One region of the Erwinia magellanica genome, then DNA from elsewhere that is predicted to be linked to it. Evidence: predicted binding sites of a transcription regulator. Region 1 holds the regulator's gene; each other region holds the start of a gene.
What was found. Region 1 encodes PurR, which represses purine synthesis genes. Its sites were predicted from a motif close to CANGCAAACGTTTGCNTG; they were not measured.

Region 1 (4,332 bases):
AAGAGCATTTTCGGCTTCTGCGCCTCACAAGCCCAGGCGGATACATTAAAATAACATTTTCCAGAGGTTATTGCAGCGCCAATGCCGCTAAAATGGATAAGGTTTGCACAGATAACCAGCTGATTTGGCTTATTTTTACAGCTTTTACTTGTTCTGCATCATTGAAACAAAAAAGACCTTACCCTTTGTTAAACAGTTAGATTAGAATTGCCCCATGAGCCTGCTGCAAAGCAGATATCCCTGTTTTTGGCACGCTTTGGCCGCTGGTCGAAGCACAAACTGTTAATGGTAACGATGCGTTTACTCATCACCCTCTTTTTGCTGGCGTTTGCTCAGCTCTTTTTTAACGTGGCGCACGCATCGCCACACGCCCCTGTTAATGCCAGCCATCATAAGAAGGATGCTGGTACGCCAGCCCGTGAAGATGAGCGACGTAAACGCAGGCCGGTTAAAGCAAGCTCCACAAAAAAAGTTAAAGAGACCACCAGCAAGAAATCCCGCTTAACCTCCGTGTCAAAGCTCAAGCTTAAAAAGAAAGCCTCTCCGGCAACGGCCGCCGTTACTCCCGGCAGATATAAAAAGAAAAGCGTTAATGGCAGTAAAAAGCGTTACGGACGGCATCGCGGTAAAGCAGCACAAATGGAAGCGCTGACAGCCGATCTCGACCCGGCACCGCTGAAGTTGAGCAAGGCGCATCGTGCCCGCTATCAGAAAGCTCGTGAAACTGCGATGAACAAACTGATGGGCCAGCTGGGTAAACCCTATCAATGGGGCGGAACCTCACCAAAAACCGGCTTCGACTGTAGCGGGCTGGTCTGGTATGCCTATAAGGATTTGGTGAAGTTTAAAATCCCGCGCACCGCTAACGAAATGTATCATCTGCGCGATGCCGCCTCGATCAAACGTGATGAGCTGGAAAAAGGGGATTTGGTCTTCTTCCGCATTAATGGACGCGGGGTTGCTGACCATGTTGGCGTCTATCTGGGTGACGGTAAGTTCATTCAGTCCCCCCGTACCGGCAAGGATATTCAGGTAAGCGCGCTGGGCGAGGATTACTGGCAGCGTCACTATATTGGCGCCCGTCGGATGATGACGCCGAAAACCATCCGCTAAGCGTTATAAAGGGCCTGCGATCAGGCCCCTTTTATAGTTAGTGCATGATGGCGGTAAAGCTGAACGCCATAATCATCACCAAAGCGCAAACCGTGGTCAGTAATGAGAACTTTAAATCGGTATCCATATATCCTCTGAATAGCCCTACAGTTAATAGTGTTATCAATTTTCCCATACTTATCGGTAAAAATCTCGTTTTCTCTGCTCAGCCTTGTTAGAATTCTTTTTGTTGCGCAACGTCCGCTCAGTCACAATTCTGCGGACGACCACTCTTTTCCTTCCTGACGAATCCGACAGCAACTTAAACCGATTTAAGACGTCAGGTTTTACTCTTTTCAGGCAAACGATTAACAACAGGCTTATCAACACGTTGAGATAAGCGCAGGAGTAGCTAGTTCATGGCAACAATTAAAGATGTGGCAAAGCAGGCCGGGGTGTCGACCACCACCGTCTCCCACGTCATCAATAAAACCCGCTTTGTCGCCGAAGAGACGCGGGAGGCCGTCTGGGCTGCAATTAAATCGCTGCACTATTCCCCCAGTGCAGTGGCCCGCAGCCTTAAGGTTAATCACACCAGAACTATTGGTCTGTTAGCCACCTCCAGCGAAGCGCCCTACTTTGCCGAGATTATTGAAGCGGTGGAAAACCGCTGTTTCGCAAAAGGCTATACCCTGATCCTGGGCAATGCCCATAACGATCTGCAAAAGCAGCAGGCCTATCTGTCGATGATGGCGCAAAAGCGCGTGGACGGTCTGCTGGTGATGTGCTCTGAGTATCCCGATCCGCTGATCAAAATGCTGGAAGAGAACCGCAATATCCCGATGGTCGTTATGGACTGGGGCGAGTCTCGCGGAGACTTCACCGATACCGTGCTGGATAACGCTTTTGAGGGCGGCTATCTGGCCGGGCGCTACCTGATCGATCGGGGTCACCGCGATATCGGCGTGATCCCCGGACAAATGGAGCGCAATACCGGTGGCGGCCGCCATGCCGGCTTCCTGAAGGCGCTGGCTGAAGCCAATATTACGCTCCGTAAAGAGTGGCTGGTGCAGGGAGATTTCGAACCGGAGTCTGGCTATCAGGCGATGCAGCAGATTTTATCGCAGAAACAGCGACCAACGGCGGTCTTTTGTGGCGGTGACGTCATGGCCATGGGCGCCATTTGCGCTGCGGACGAGATGGGGTTACGGGTTCCGCAGGATATATCGGTGATCGGTTATGATAACGTGCGCAACGCCCGTTACTTTACACCAGCACTGACTACCGTTCATCAGCCTAAAGAGCGCTTAGGCGAGACCGCTTTCGATATGCTGCTGGACCGTATCACCAGCAAACGGGAAGATCCGCAGACCATTGAGGTACATCCTTCCCTGATCGAACGTCGCTCGGTCGCTGACGGTCCTTTCCTGGATTACCGCCGCTAAGCCTTCTGCCTGCCTCTTTCCTGCTGCAAGCCAGGGGCATATTTTACCCCCGGCTTGCGCTGTTCAGGCTTTTTACTCCTCTTCGCGCAGCCATTCGCTGTTCAGCGTATCGCTCTCACCCAGATAATCGAGTAGCCAGCTCAGCGCCGGTGACGCCTGTTGTTCAGACCAGCTGACGCAGCAGGGGCTGTCGGGGAAACTGGCTGCCAGCTTTAGCTCGTGCAGTGTGCCCTGTTTCAACAGAGGCCGGGCAAAATGTCCCGGTACCATGCCCACGCACAGCCCGGCTGACAGACAGTCGAAAGCACTTTCCCAATCTGGCACCACCAGCCGCCGCTGATTATCCAGGGTCCAGGTTGTTCGTTTGGGGAGCGCTCGCGAGGTGTCCTCCAGCACCAGCGAGGGCCATTCCCGGATCGCCTCTTCGCTGATAACCTGCTCCCGGTGCTGCGCCAGAGGATGATCTGCTCCCACCACGCAGCGCCAGTTCAGTGCTCCCATATCGCGAAAGGCAAAACGGCCGCCCACAGGTATAGCCTGAGTAGCCCCAATGGCCACATCAACCCTGCCATCGGCCAGCGCATCCCAGACGCCGTTGAACACCTCTGGCGACAGATGCAGCTCCATGTCGGGGAAATGGCGGTAAAAGTCCACCACCAGCTGGCGCGTGCGCTGAGGTTTGACTATCCGATCGACGGCAATATTGATCTGTCCACGCCAGCCGTTGGCCACCTGCTGACACTGCCGCCGGGTGGCGAGCATTTTTTTGATAACACTTCGCCCTTCCTGCACAAATACCCGTCCCGCTTCGGTCAGCACCACATCCCGGTGCCGCCGTTCAAACAGGGGTACTGCCAGCCACTCCTCCAGCTGCCGCACGGTATAGCTGATAGCGGAGGGAACGCGGTGCAGCTCAGCCGCGGCTGCGGTGAAACTGCCCGAACGGGCAACGGCATCAACAACTTCCAAAGCGTGTTCTGACCACATAAGCTGCCTGCAATTTTTTTGAAGGGAAGAGGCAAATATTACCGTTTCACAAGCTGATTGACACGCGTTTACACTCTGCGGCGTTCGATTCATTACCTGTAAGAGAGAAAAAATGCCTTCAAAAGGATTTATTGTTTACCTGGCGCTACTCAGCGTTGCGGGTTTTCTCGCGACCGATATGTACCTGCCTGCTTTTATCGCTATGCAGCAAGACCTGCAAACCAGCGCGGGCATCATCAGCGCCAGCCTCAGCCTGTTTCTGGCCGGTTTTGCCAGCGGTCAGCTGATTTGGGGGCCGCTTTCCGATCGTATTGGCCGCAAGCCCGTGCTGTTGATGGGCCTGAGTCTGTTTGCCATCAGCTGTGCCGCGATGTGGTGGGTGCAATCCGCCTCCCTGCTGCTGGCGCTTCGATTTGCGCAGGCCATCGGCATCTGTGCCGCCGCAGTGAGCTGGCAGGCGCTGGTTGTTGACCGCTATCCGGCCGCGCAGGCTAACCGCGTTTTTGCCTCAATCATGCCTCTGGTCGCCCTTTCGCCCGCGCTTGCCCCGCTGCTGGGTGCCTGGCTGCTTAACCACTTTACCTGGCGTGCGATTTTTATCACGCTGTTGCTGGTCGCGGTTGCCTTGCTGATTTGTACTCTGTTTCTTGCGTCACCCCGTAAAGAGGCAACTCAGACAGTCAGTGAGAAGATGAGCTTTATCAGCCTGTTAAAATCCCCGGTCTACAGCGGTAACGTGCTGATATATGCCGCCTGTTCAGCCAGCTTCTTTGCCTGGTTAACAGGGTCTCCTTTCATCCTGGGAGCG
Region 2 (4,332 bases), 820 kb from region 1:
ATCAGCCAGGGTAAGGCGGTGGTAGAAGCCATCAGGCTCCAGCGCACCAGGGCGCACACGCCTGAAAGCAGCAGCAGATCCCGCGCGCCCCAGCGGCGGAAAAGGCGGTTACTGGAGGCGAATACCACGATTTCCGCCACCACGCCCAGTGACCAGAGATAACCGACCACGCTGGCCGAATAGCCCGCCTCCTGCCAGTAGATAGCACTGAAGCCATAGTAGGCCGCATGCGCGCCCTGCATCAGCGTCACGCAGAGCAGGAACCGCCAGACCGCGTTCTCTTGCAGCATTCGTCGCCACTCTCTCCAGCCCGCCCGCTCAACTTGTTTGACACCCCCCAGCGGCATCACCGAAGGCCGTAACAGCATGCCGCCCGTCATGGCGACGATGCCGGCACAGAGCATCACCAGAATAGCCTGCGTGGAGAAAGCGCTGACCAGGACGCCCGTTAACGCCGAGCTGATAACAAAGGCCAGCGACCCCCACAGCCGCACCGGCCCGTAGGGCATTCCTATCTGTTTTTGCCAGGTGGCGGCCAGCGCATCGCTCAGGGGAACCAGAGGAGAGAAGAAGAGGTTAAAGCCGACCATCACCAGCAGCAGCCAGATCCAGAAAGCGCTTATCCAGAAGCTGAGCGCAAAAAACAGCGTCAGCATCGCCAGCAGGCGCAGCGCGGTGATCAGTTGGGCAGGATGGGTAACGCGGGAGGCAATCAACAGGCTGCCAAGGAAACGGGCAATCATGCCACAGCCCAGCAGCAGGCCAATCTTTTCCGGCTCAAGGCCGCTGCCTTTCAGCCAGACGCCCCAGAAAGGGAGCCAGACGCCGTAAGCAAAAAAATAGGTAAAGTAGCCCAGACCGAGCCAGTATGCTGAACGAATCGCCATGTTCCCTCCGGTTTTGAGCGCTACTTTCTCAGAGGTCAGGCTTAAGATCAATTAACGGGGCCAGAGGCCCCGTTAATGTCGCTTACAACTGCCGGAACATTACGCGTTGTTATGCGTAGACCGGGAAGCGCGCACAGATTTCCAGAACCTGCTTCTTAACCCGTTCCTGGGTGCCTTCATCGCCGATATTGTCAAGAATGTCGCTGATCCAGCCAGCTAATTCACGGACTTCTGCTTCCTTGAAGCCACGACGGGTCACGGCAGGCGAACCAATACGGATACCTGAAGTCACAAACGGGCTTTTGGGATCGTTTGGCACACTGTTTTTGTTCACGGTAATGTTAGCGCGACCCAGAGCGGCATCCGCTTCTTTACCGGTCAGGTTTTTATCAACCAGATCCAGCAGGAAAAGGTGGTTATGGGTGCCGCCAGAAACCACGTTGTAGCCGCGCTCCAGGAACACTTCCACCATCGCTTTAGCGTTTTTCGCCACCTGCTGCTGATAAACCTTGAACTCAGGCTCCATCGCTTCTTTCAGCGCTACCGCTTTACCGGCAATCACATGCATCAGCGGGCCGCCCTGGCCGCCGGGGAACACGGCAGAGTTCAGCTTTTTATAGAGATCTTCATCACCGCCTTTTGCCAGGATCAGGCCGCCACGCGGACCCGCCAGGGTTTTATGGGTAGTGGTGGTCACGATATGGGCATGAGGAACCGGGTTTGGATAGACGTCAGCGGCGATAAGGCCAGCCACGTGCGCCATATCCACAAACAGCCAGGCCCCGATGCTGTCTGCAATTTCGCGCATTTTTGCCCAGTCACAGATGCCGGAGTAGGCGGAGAAACCACCAATAATCATTTTAGGCTTGTGTTTCTGAGCCTGTGCAGCGAGATCTTCGTAATCGATTTTGCCGGTTTCGTCGATGCCGTAAGGCACCACGTTATAGAGCTTACCGGAGAGGTTTACCGGAGAGCCGTGGGTCAGGTGACCGCCATGTGCCAGGTTCATCCCCAGAATGGTGTCGCCCGGCTGTAGCAGCGCGGTGTAAACAGCGAAGTTAGCCTGAGAGCCGGAGTGCGGCTGAACGTTAGCGTAATCAGCGCCAAACAGCTCTTTTGCACGGTCAATCGCCAGTTGCTCAACGATATCGACATATTCACAGCCGCCGTAGTAGCGCTTGCCCGGATAGCCTTCGGCATATTTGTTGGTCAGCTGAGAACCCTGCGCCTGCATGACACGTGGACTGGTGTAGTTTTCTGAAGCAATCAGTTCAATGTGCTCTTCCTGACGCACTTTTTCCTGCTCCATTGCCTGCCATAACTCGGCATCATAGTCGGCAATATTCATATCACGCTTTAGCATCCGCATCTCCTGACTGGCTAACCAAATATTCGGTATTGAACGGCCCGTGTGGGCGAAGGCCATCAGTGTAAACTGTTTTACCTGCTGAAGGGTAGCCACAAAGCGTGTTTTATACGCAAACGATTGGCCTGCCGTCTGGCAAGGGTTTTATACGGTTTTTGCAACCCTTTACAGCGGGAATTTTCATCATCTCCAACCTGTGGATTTTTCATCTTTGCGGCACCGATCGCAGCGTTAAATCTCCCTGCTAACTAAAGGTGCATTTACAATGCATGTTAAAGAGCTATAAGATGTATTTAAAATGCAACTTTATAAACCCCGCAGGGAGTCACCTATGTTAGACGCTAAAACTATCGCCATCGTTAAATCCACTATTCCGGCGCTGCTGGCCACAGGTCCCAGCCTGACTGCCCATTTTTACGATCGCATGTTCAGCCATAACCCGGAGCTGAAAGATATTTTTAATATGAGCAACCAGCGTAACGGCAACCAGCGTGAAGCGCTGTTTAATGCCATCTGCGCCTATGCCAGCAATATTGAAAATCTTGCGGTTCTGTTACCGGCAGTAGAGAAAATAGCGCAAAAGCACACCAGCTTTGCCATTCAGCCCGATCAGTATCAGATAGTGGGCAGGCATCTGCTGGCCACGCTGGATGAGATGTTAAGCCCAGGGGAAGAGGTGCTGAACGCCTGGGGCGAGGCGTATGGCGTGCTGGCAAATGTGTTTATCCAGCGCGAAGCGCAGCTTTATCAGCAAGCGGAGAACCAAACAGGGGGTTGGCGGACACCACGGACGTTTCGCATCAGCGAAATCACTGTGGAGAGTGAAGTCATCAAAAGCTTTATTCTCAGCCCGGCAGATGGCAAGCCGGTAGCGGATTATCAGCCAGGGCAGTATCTCGGCGTCTGGCTGCGTAACAAAACGTTCGCTAATCAGGAGATCCGCCAGTACTCCCTGACCCGCGCGCCGAATGGTCGTGACTATCGTATTGCCGTACGTCATGAGCCGGGTGGTACCGTTTCTGGCTGGCTGCATCAGCATGCCCGGCTGGGTGATGAGCTTCAGCTGGCGGTGCCGGCAGGAGATTTCTTTATGGATATCGCTCCAGAGACGCCGGTTACGCTGATTTCCGCTGGCGTTGGCCAGACGCCGATGCTGGCAATGCTGGATGTGCTCGCCTCCCGCCAGCACCCTTCCCGCGTGCAGTGGTTCCATGCGGCCGACAACGGCAAGCGGCACGCATTCCGGGAGGAAGTAGCCAGCACGGCGCAGCGGCTACCGCAGTTTTCGCAGCATATCTGGTATCGCGCGCCCCTTGAGCAGGATAGCGGCAGGTATGACAGTGAAGGCATTATGGATTTACTGCCGATAGAGAGCCAGCTGAGCGATACGGCCTGTCACTACTATCTCTGCGGGCCAGTGGTCTTTATGCAGCATATTGCGCAGCAGCTGACTACGCTGGGCACAGACTCTTCCCGCATCCACTATGAAGTTTTTGGCCCCCACAAAGTTCTGTAAAGCCCAAAAACGACATCGCCGCCCTGAAAAGGACGGCGATGGCTGGCATTAAGCAGAAGAGGCGAAGATCAGATTGCCTCTTCGTCTTCCTCACCGGTACGAATACGCACCACGCGCGCCACATCAAAGACGAAGATTTTACCGTCGCCGATTTTACCGGTCTGCGCGGTTCTCATAATGGCTTCCACGCAGGTATCCACGATATCGTCAGCAATCACCAGCTCAATCTTCACCTTCGGCAGAAAATCGACCATATACTCAGCGCCGCGATAGAGTTCGGTATGGCCCTTCTGACGGCCAAAACCTTTCACTTCGGTCACGGTCATTCCGGTGATCCCAACTTCAGCCAGCGCTTCACGCACGTCGTCGAGTTTGAATGGTTTGATAATCGCATCAATTTTTTTCATGGCAGACCCTTTTCATTCTCTCCGCGGCCGGAGAGTAATCTAATCAGTATACGTTCAGCGGACAGCTACCGCTGCGCGGTCTGTCTCTTTTTCAGCGTGTTAAGCTAACATATCTCAGCCGTGATGCGGCACAGAAAAAACTACTCTTTGAAATCA
Region 3 (4,332 bases), on a different contig from region 1:
AACATTGTGGTCACCGGCGCGACGGCATGGGCAGAAGACAGCTGGTCAACCGTGCGCATTGGCGACATTCTCTTCGACGTGCCAAAGCCGTGCAGCCGCTGCATCTTTACCACCGTCAGCCCCGAGCGCGGCCGCAAGCATCCCAGCGGAGAACCGCTCTCCACGCTACAAAAATTCCGCACCGCGATGGATGGCAGTGGCGACATCGATTTTGGCCTTAACCTGATAGCCCGAACCAGCGGTATTATGCGCGCGGGAGACGAACTTCAGGTTGTGGCCAGCAAGTCCCCCCGCCCCTATGGTGCGGGCCAGGTCACTGAATCACTGGAAGTTGAAAACAGCAGTGCGGAAAACATCACAATAAGCTGGCAGGGTGAAAGCTTCACGGGGAATAATCAGCAGGTGCTTCTGGAGCAGCTGGAAATGCAGGGCTACCATATCCCCTACTCTTGCCGCGCCGGGATTTGTGGTAGTTGCAGGATGACGCTGGTTTCAGGGGAAGTTAAGCCGATGAAGAAAGGCGCCGTTCGTGATAACGGTACGATCCTCAGTTGCAGCTGTATTCCAGCGGGTAATATCATCCTGACTGAATAAACTTAAACCGCCTGTGCCAGCTGTAAAAGACGCGATTGCGCGTGCGGCTGTAACCTGTCGTGCATGACTTTGATCGCATCACCCAGCACCATACTGCGTCCTGCCAGCGTTAACTGGGGCTGAGCAAGCAGACAGAGTGCAGCATTTTCTCCGCTTTCTGCCACCAGCAATACGGCTTGTTCGCCGTTTTCACACAGCTTCACGCTGACCAGTTCACCCACTGTCGGCGTCCAGCCATCCTGCCGGTGCGTTTCAAAATGCCAGCTTTTTGGCATCAGCGGCTTCAGGAAACGGCAGGCTATCAGCGCATTCAGGACCAGCTCTGCACGCTGGTCTGCATTGAGTTCGCAGCTACGACAGTTTTCTTCAAAAGTAAAAAAAAGTGCCGCATCATCAACACAAAATCCTGAGGTAGTAAACGCATCAGGAGAGAGCATCTTGCGGGGAAAACGGGAACGGAACAGCATCCCATCAGCCAGGTCCAGCATCATGCGGTCGTGTTCTGCATCAAAAAACCAGCGCCAGCTGTCGTCAGGTTTAATTCTCATGATGGATCCCGTTGTTTTAATATGGCCCTTCTCAGCGTGCTCCCTCTGGATTTGAAAATGAATATCAGTTTGCCAGCGGGTCAAATCAGGCTAAATAATGGATAAACAGGAGAAAATATAAACGAGCCAGCGGCGAAAATAAAGCCCCTGGCCGGTTTAACTAAGAATTATCTCACAGATGGGTCACAATTTCTTTTATCAGAGGTGGCCCTTTATAAATAAAGCCGGAGTAGATTTGTACCAGCGAAGCACCCGCCGCGATTTTTTCCCGCGCAGAAACCAGGGAGTCAATGCCGCCCACACCAATAACAGGCATCCTGCCCCGCAGCTCTTTTGACAAGCTGCGAATAATTTCGGTACTTTTTAACTGCACCGGGCGACCGCTTAAGCCCCCTGCTTCGTCTGCATATTTCAGGCCGCTAACCAGTGAACGATCCAGCGTAGTATTGGTGGCTATCACACCGTCGATATTATGACGCACCAGACTGTCGGCCACCTGCACCAACTCTTCTTCTGTCAGGTCGGGGGCAATTTTTACGGCGACGGGAACATATTTATGATGCAGCGCTTCAAGATCTTTCTGCTTTTGTTTAACTGCGCTTAAAAGATCGTCCAGTGCCTCGCCATATTGCAGCGTGCGCAATCCCGGCGTGTTTGGCGAGGAGATGTTAATCGCGATATATCCGGCATAGGCGTAGATTTTGTCCATGCAGGTAAGATAATCCTCTTTGCCGGTTTCTACCGGCGTATCTTTATTCTTGCCAATATTAATCCCCAGCACGCCATCAAAATGGGCCTTTTTCACATTCTCTATCAGGTTATCCACGCCAAGATTATTAAATCCCATGCGATTAATAATGCCCTCAGCTTCCAGCACGCGGAACATGCGTGGCTTATCGTTACCCGGTTGCGCACGCGGCGTGACGGTGCCAATTTCAATAAACCCGAAGCCCATTGCGCCAAAAGCGTCTATACATTCCCCGTTTTTATCCAGACCGGCAGCAAGGCCCAGCGGATTTTTAAACGTCAGGCCCATACAGTTAACCGGTTTAAAAGGCAGAGACTGGCGCACCAGATGCATTAAAGGGGTACCTGTCACGCGCTGCAACTGGTGTAACGTCAGCTCATGGGCACGCTCCGCATCAAGCTGAAAAAGTGCCTTACGGACAAAGGGGTAGTACATGATCGCTCCTGAATGCCCGAGATATCAGGCCTGGATAGGACAAAAGTTGTTATCGCCTGGCGACAGCAACCCTGAAAAATGCGTTTTGCGTCACTCTACAGCGCTCCCCTTATTTTTATTGTCGGAGGGCCAAACGGCCAAAGTGCGGTGCAGTGACGCTGCAGGCGCGGGGGAAAATGGTAAAGTCCTTTCCCCGGAAAGTAAAACGTTAGCGTTTAATAATCCTGCCTCTCAGGCGCTATTGCCAAAAATCGACATAAATATGCCGGATAAATCATTTAAGCCTCCTTCCTCTCTCTGTCAGGATAGACCTCACAGTTACCGAATTTCTTAGTTCAATAACTTTTGGTTATAAGGAGAAATGATGCGCGTTATTACTCTGGCGGGAAGTCCTCGCTTTCCCTCACGCTCTACCGCCCTGCTGACGATCTGTCAGCAACTGCTTGAAAAGCGCGGCGTGGAAGTCATTCCCTGGAATCTGCATAACTTTGCTCCTGAAGATCTCTTATATGCGCGTTTTGACTCTCCGGCTTTGCTGGCGCTGAAAGAAGATTTAGCCCAGGCTGACGGCCTTATTGTGGCGACCCCCGTTTATAAAGCCTCTTTCTCCGGTGCGCTAAAAACGCTGCTGGATTTGCTGCCTGAACGCGCTCTGGAACACAAGGTGGTGCTGCCACTGGCTACAGGCGGTACTGTCGCCCATATGCTGGCCGTCGATTATGCGCTTAAGCCCGTTCTGAACGCCCTGAAGGCGCAGGAAGTGCTGCATGGCGTGTTTGCAGATGACACCCAGATTACCCACTACGATCGCACCCCTGAACTCTCTCCTGTTTTAAAAGATCGTATTGATGAATCCGTTGAGACTTTCTGGGCTGCGCTGGCTCGCCGTCATCAACCGTTTGCCGTCGCGGTATAAGGAAGAGAGATGACGCTTTTAGCCCGTATTTTTTCTGCCCTGGCGCTGACCAGCGTGCTGGCAGGTTCGGCAGTTGCTGCCGACACAGACGCCCCAAAAACGTTTCGCATCGGCTACCAAAAAGGGTCGGTGAGTATGGTGCTGGCCAAATCGCATCATCTGCTGGAGAAGCAGTTCCCGCAGACGCAGATTAAATGGGTGGAATTCCCGGCAGGCCCGCAAATGCTTGAGGCATTAAACGTCAACAGCATCGATCTGGGCAGTACGGGTGATATCCCGCCAATCTTTGCTCAGGCTGCGGGCGCGGATCTGCTTTACGTCGGTGCTGAACCGCCAAAACCCAAAGCAGAAGTGATCCTGGTACCGAAGAACAGTCCGTTTAAGACGGTGGCCGATCTGAAAGGACATAAAGTGGCCTTCCAGAAAGGTTCCAGCTCACACAATTTGCTGCTTAAAGCGCTGCAAAAAGCGGGATTGTCATTTAAAGATATCCAGCCCGCCTACCTGACGCCCGCCGATGCCCGTGCCGCCTTCCAGCAGGGTGATGTGGATGCCTGGGCTATCTGGGATCCCTATTATTCCGCCGCGTTACAGCAGGGCAGCGTCCGGGTGCTGACTGACGGTAGCCAGCTCAATCAGACCGGATCTTTCTATCTGGCAACGCGCCCCTTTACTCAGGCAAACGGGCCGTTTATCAGCAAGGTGCTCGCCACTTTCAGTCAGGCTGATGCGCTGACGCTGAGCGACAGATCGCAAAGTATTGACCTGCTGGCCCAGGCGATGGGATTGCCGAAGCCGGTGGTGGCGACTTATCTGGATCATCGTCCACCAACCAGCATCAGCCCGGTCAGCGAGAAAACGGCCCAGGCGCAGCAGCAAACTGCCGACCTGTTTTATGCCAACCATTTAATGCCGGTAAAAGTTGAGATCGCCAGCCGTATCTGGCAGCCCACCAGCGCAAATTAATCAGGAGTTCACCATGAGTCTTTCCGTTTTCTGGTTTTTACCCACCCACGGTGATGGCCACTATTTAGGCACGGCAGAAGGCGCCCGCCCGGTTGATCACGGCTATTTACAGCAGATTGCTCAGG
Region 4 (4,332 bases), on a different contig from region 1:
CTGGCAGCACAAGCAGCAGGTCTATCTGCCGGTGCTTCACCCCTTTTCTGCCGGACAGCTTCTTTTTATCCGCTACCAACCCACTACCCTACTGACGCCAAATCGCCTGAACATTCCTGAGCCGCCGCTGGATATACGCCACCTGGCAACGCTGGACGAGCTGGATCTGGTGATGGTGCCGCTGGTGGCCTTTGACCGGCAGGGACAGCGTCTGGGAATGGGCGGCGGCTTTTATGACAGAACGCTGCAAAACTGGCAGCAGCACGGCTTTTTACCGGTGGGTCTGGCGCATGACTGCCAGCAGGTCGATGAGCTGCCGGTGGCTGAGTGGGATGTGCCGCTGCCAGCAATCATTACGCCTTCGCATATCTGGCAATGGTAAGCAGATAAAGCAAAGCCCCGGCAGAAAATCTGCCGGGGCTTGACTGGCTGGTGCCAGCAGGTGCATAAAGCGGCTGTATCAGCCGGGCAGCCAGAAAGTCAGACTCACCTTCTGCCTCTTTTTATGCTCAGTACAGCATGCGGGCGCGAATAGTTCCGGGGATCGCTTTCATCAGCTGCAACGCGGTATTGGCAATATCCTGCGGCGCATCGATATCAATTACCACATACCCCATCTGCGGAGTTGTCTGTAGGTACTGGGCGGCGATGTTGATGCCCTGACCAGCAAAGATGTTGTTGATAGCCGTCAGCACGCCAGGGCGGTTCTCGTGGATATGCAGCAGACGGCTCTGGTCGCCATGCATCGGCAGAGAAACTTCCGGGAAATTAACGGCAGAGAGCGTGGAGCCGTTATCGGAATATTTTGCCAGCTTACCGGCAACTTCAATCCCGATATTCTCCTGTGCTTCCTGCGTTGATCCACCAATGTGCGGCGTCAGGATCACATTATCAAACTCACACAGCGGCGAGTTGAATGGATCGCTGTTGGTTGCCGGCTCTTCCGGGAAAACGTCAATCGCTGCGCCAGCAAGGTGCTTATCTGCCAGTACTTTGCACAGTGCAGGGATATCCACCACGGTGCCGCGAGAAGCGTTGATCAGCAGCGCGCCCGGCTTCATCATCGCCAGCTCTTCTGCGCCCATCATGTTCTGCGTGGAGAGGGTTTCCGGCACGTGCAGGCTGACCACATCGCTCATGTTAAGCAGATCGGAGAGATGGCGAACCTGAGTGGCATTACCCAGCGGCAGCTTGTTCTCGATATCATAGAAGAACACGTGCATGCCCAGGCTCTCTGCCAGCACGCCCAGCTGCATACCGATATGGCCGTAACCAATAATCCCCAGCTTTTTGCCACGGGCTTCGTAAGATCCTACCGCCAGTTTGTTCCAGATGCCGCGGTGGGCTTTGGCATTGGCTGCCGGCACACCGCGCAGCATCAACAGCAGCTCGCCGATAACCAGCTCTGCTACGGATCGGGTATTGGAGAATGGCGCGTTGAATACCGGCACGCCGCGCTTAGCGGCTGCATTCAGGTCAACCTGATTGGTGCCGATACAGAAGCAGCCTACTGCCACCAGTTTTTCCGCCGCGGCGAAAATCTCTTCAGTGAGGTTGGTACGCGAACGGATACCGATGAAATGCGCATCGCGGATCGACTCTTTCAGCGCTTCGCTGTCCAGCGCACCTTTGTGAAATTCAATGTTGGTGTACCCTGATGCGCGCAGGTTTTCCACCGCGCTCTGGTGAACGCCTTCCACCAGCAGGAACTTAATCTTGTCTTTCTCCAGTGATACTTTTGCCATTTCCCGACCCTATTTAGCAGACTTCAGATGTGCCAGCTTACCCCTGTCTTAACCCGGGCATAAGTTAGCCTTCTGTCAAAATATCAAATTTTCGCTCTGCGGCAATACAAACGATTGCCTGCACGGTAGCATGGCGACGGGGAGCGGCAGCACATTTCGGCAGATAATCATGGTGCGCGCGGCAGGATCAGCAGGATTACCCTGCGGGGGTCTGTTATGTGACATAAGTCACCAAATTTCATTGCACTCATAAAAGATGTTTTTTTAGCTGCAATGACCCGACGCCGCTCCGGCGCCGGTAAGATCATTTTTGTATGGTCTTAACACCATTGGCCGTGCCGATCAGGGCAATGTCGGCTGAACGCGCCGCAAACAGCCCTACCGTCACCACGCCAGGCAGCGCATTGATGGCCCTCTCCAGCGCAACCGCGTCAAGGATTTTCAGATTATGCACGTCGAGGATGATATTGCCGTTATCGGTCAGCACATGCTGACGGTATTCCGGCAGGCCACCCAGCTTAACCAGTTCTCTCGCCACATAGCTGCGCGCCATAGGGATCACTTCCACCGGCAGCGGAAAGCGGCCCAGCACATCTACCTGCTTGGATTCATCCGCGATGCAGACAAACTTATCCGCAACGGCAGAGATAATTTTTTCCCGCGTTAAGGCTGCGCCGCCGCCTTTGATCATCTGCATCATGCCGTTGATTTCATCCGCGCCATCAACATAGACAGAGAGAGAATCCACCTCATTGAGATCGAAGACCGGAATGCCCAGCGCTTTCAGCTTTTCGGTAGAGGCCTCCGAGCTGGAGACTGCCCCCTCAATCTGATGCCGGATAGAGCCTAATGCATCGATAAAATGCGCGGCAGTGGAACCCGTTCCTACGCCAACAATGGTGCCTGGAGAGACATAGTCCAGCGCGGCCCAGCCAACGGCCTTTTTCAGTTCATCCTGTGTCATGGTCAGTTTCAATTCCGAAGGGCTTAAGTGTGCCGCCAGTATAAAACAACCCGGTCAGAAATCACCGCCTTCACGCGGCATTTGTTGGCAGTTTGGAAGCCGGCCCACAAAGCGATAAAGTGATTATTGCCCTGGGGGAAAATGGCAAATTTATGGCATAGTGCAGTTTCCACACCTGAAAGAGAGTTTATACCCACAATGAAACGCCCGGATTATCGAACGCTTCAGGCGCTGGATGCCGTCATTCGCGAGCGCGGCTTTGAGCGCGCAGCACAAAAGCTTTGTATCACTCAGTCGGCTGTGTCCCAGCGAATCAAACAGCTGGAAAATATGTTTGGTCAGCCGCTGCTGGTACGTACCGTGCCGCCGCGCCCCACTGAGCAGGGACAAAAGCTGCTGGCGCTGCTGCACCAGGTCGAGCTGCTGGAGGAGCAATGGCTGGGTGATGAAAACGGCGGAACCACGCCTCTGCTGCTCTCGCTGGCGGTCAACGCCGACAGTCTGGCCACCTGGCTGCTCCCGGCGCTGAAAACCGTGTTAACGGACTCGCCGGTCCGCCTGAATTTGCAGGTAGAGGATGAGAGCCGTACCCAGGAGCGCCTGCGTCGCGGGGAAGTAGTTGGGGCCGTGAGTATCCAGCCGCAGCCGCTGCCAAGCTGTCTGGTTGATCAGCTCGGCGCGCTGGATTACCTGTTTGTCGGCTCGAAAGAGTTCGCCGCACGCTATTTTCCCAACGGCGTAACCCGATCTGCCCTGCTGAAAGCGCCTGCGGTGGCGTTTGACCATCTGGATGATATGCATCAGGCGTTTTTGCAGCAGAACTTTGACCTGTCGCCAGGCAGCGTCCCCTGTCACATCGTCAACTCTTCTGAAGCCTTTGTGCAGCTGGCGCGGCAGGGAACCACCTGCTGTATGATCCCGCATTTGCAGATAGAACGTGAGCTGGCCGAGGGCGAACTGATTGACTTAACGCCAGGCCTGTTCCAGCGGCGGATGCTCTACTGGCACCGCTTCGCCCCGGAGAGCCGCCTGATGCGTAAAGTAACCGATGCGTTGATTGGCCACGGCCATCGCGTTCTGCGCCAGAGCGAATAACCAGCAAAAAGGCCTCCCGAAGGAGGCCCTGAAGTTGCCGATCTCATGCTGAAACTGCCAGCATGAGCCGACAGCGAAAACGTTATCCGTTACTGGCCGCGCTGTAGCTCAAAAACAACGTCTACCTGATCGTCAAAGTGAATGCTCTGCTTCTCATAGGTTTGTGCGGCGGAAGTCATGGGCGCCGCGTCAGCCATCTTATACATTCTGGCCACCGGCATCGGCTGATAGTTAGCTACGTGATAACGGATGCTGTAAACCTCTCCCAGCTTAGCGTTAAACCCTTTTGCCAGCTCGCCTGCCTGCTGCGTGGCGTCCTCTATAGCCGCCTGTCGCGCTTTATTACGGTACTGGTCAGGATTCGCCACGCCCAGTTCTACAGAACGGATTTCGTTGAGGCCCGATTTCAGTGCGCCGTCCAGTAGCTCATTCAGCTTGTCCAGCTGGCGAAGCGTAACCTGCACCTGACGCACCGCACGATAGCCTTTCAGAACCGCTTTACCTTCTTTGGTGTAGTCATATTCAGGT

Region 2: the regulator PurR is predicted to act here: its motif matches at 2,363-2,380, upstream of glyA (serine hydroxymethyltransferase).
Region 3: the regulator PurR is predicted to act here: its motif matches at 2,524-2,541, upstream of pyrD (quinone-dependent dihydroorotate dehydrogenase).
Region 4: the regulator PurR is predicted to act here: its motif matches at 1,849-1,866, upstream of serA (phosphoglycerate dehydrogenase).

What each region holds. Positions count from the first base shown of each region.
Region 1 is NZ_JBCHVC010000001.1:904,864-909,195, reverse strand. Features, by position in the region: gene AAH450_RS04185 (C40 family peptidase) at 295-1,113, shown strand; gene cydH (cytochrome bd-I oxidase subunit CydH) at 1,151-1,240, opposite strand; gene purR (HTH-type transcriptional repressor PurR) at 1,512-2,537, shown strand; gene punR (DNA-binding transcriptional activator PunR) at 2,610-3,524, opposite strand; gene punC (purine nucleoside transporter PunC) at 3,637-4,332, shown strand, end outside.
Region 2 is NZ_JBCHVC010000001.1:86,720-91,051, reverse strand. Features, by position in the region: gene AAH450_RS00445 (3-phenylpropionate MFS transporter) at 1-887, opposite strand, end outside; gene glyA (serine hydroxymethyltransferase) at 997-2,250, opposite strand; gene hmpA (NO-inducible flavohemoprotein) at 2,585-3,769, shown strand; gene glnB (nitrogen regulatory protein P-II) at 3,838-4,176, opposite strand; gene glrR (two-component system response regulator GlrR) at 4,317-4,332, opposite strand, start outside.
Region 3 is NZ_JBCHVC010000002.1:743,072-747,403, reverse strand. Features, by position in the region: gene AAH450_RS10750 (YcbX family protein) at 1-594, shown strand, start outside; gene AAH450_RS10745 (cell division protein ZapC) at 597-1,142, opposite strand; gene pyrD (quinone-dependent dihydroorotate dehydrogenase) at 1,315-2,325, opposite strand; gene ssuE (NADPH-dependent FMN reductase) at 2,690-3,241, shown strand; gene AAH450_RS10730 (sulfonate ABC transporter substrate-binding protein) at 3,251-4,207, shown strand; gene ssuD (FMNH2-dependent alkanesulfonate monooxygenase) at 4,221-4,332, shown strand, end outside.
Region 4 is NZ_JBCHVC010000005.1:238,630-242,961, reverse strand. Features, by position in the region: gene AAH450_RS18005 (5-formyltetrahydrofolate cyclo-ligase) at 1-382, shown strand, start outside; gene serA (phosphoglycerate dehydrogenase) at 510-1,745, opposite strand; gene rpiA (ribose-5-phosphate isomerase RpiA) at 2,050-2,709, opposite strand; gene AAH450_RS17990 (LysR family transcriptional regulator ArgP) at 2,908-3,804, shown strand; gene AAH450_RS17985 (oxidative stress defense protein) at 3,894-4,332, opposite strand, start outside.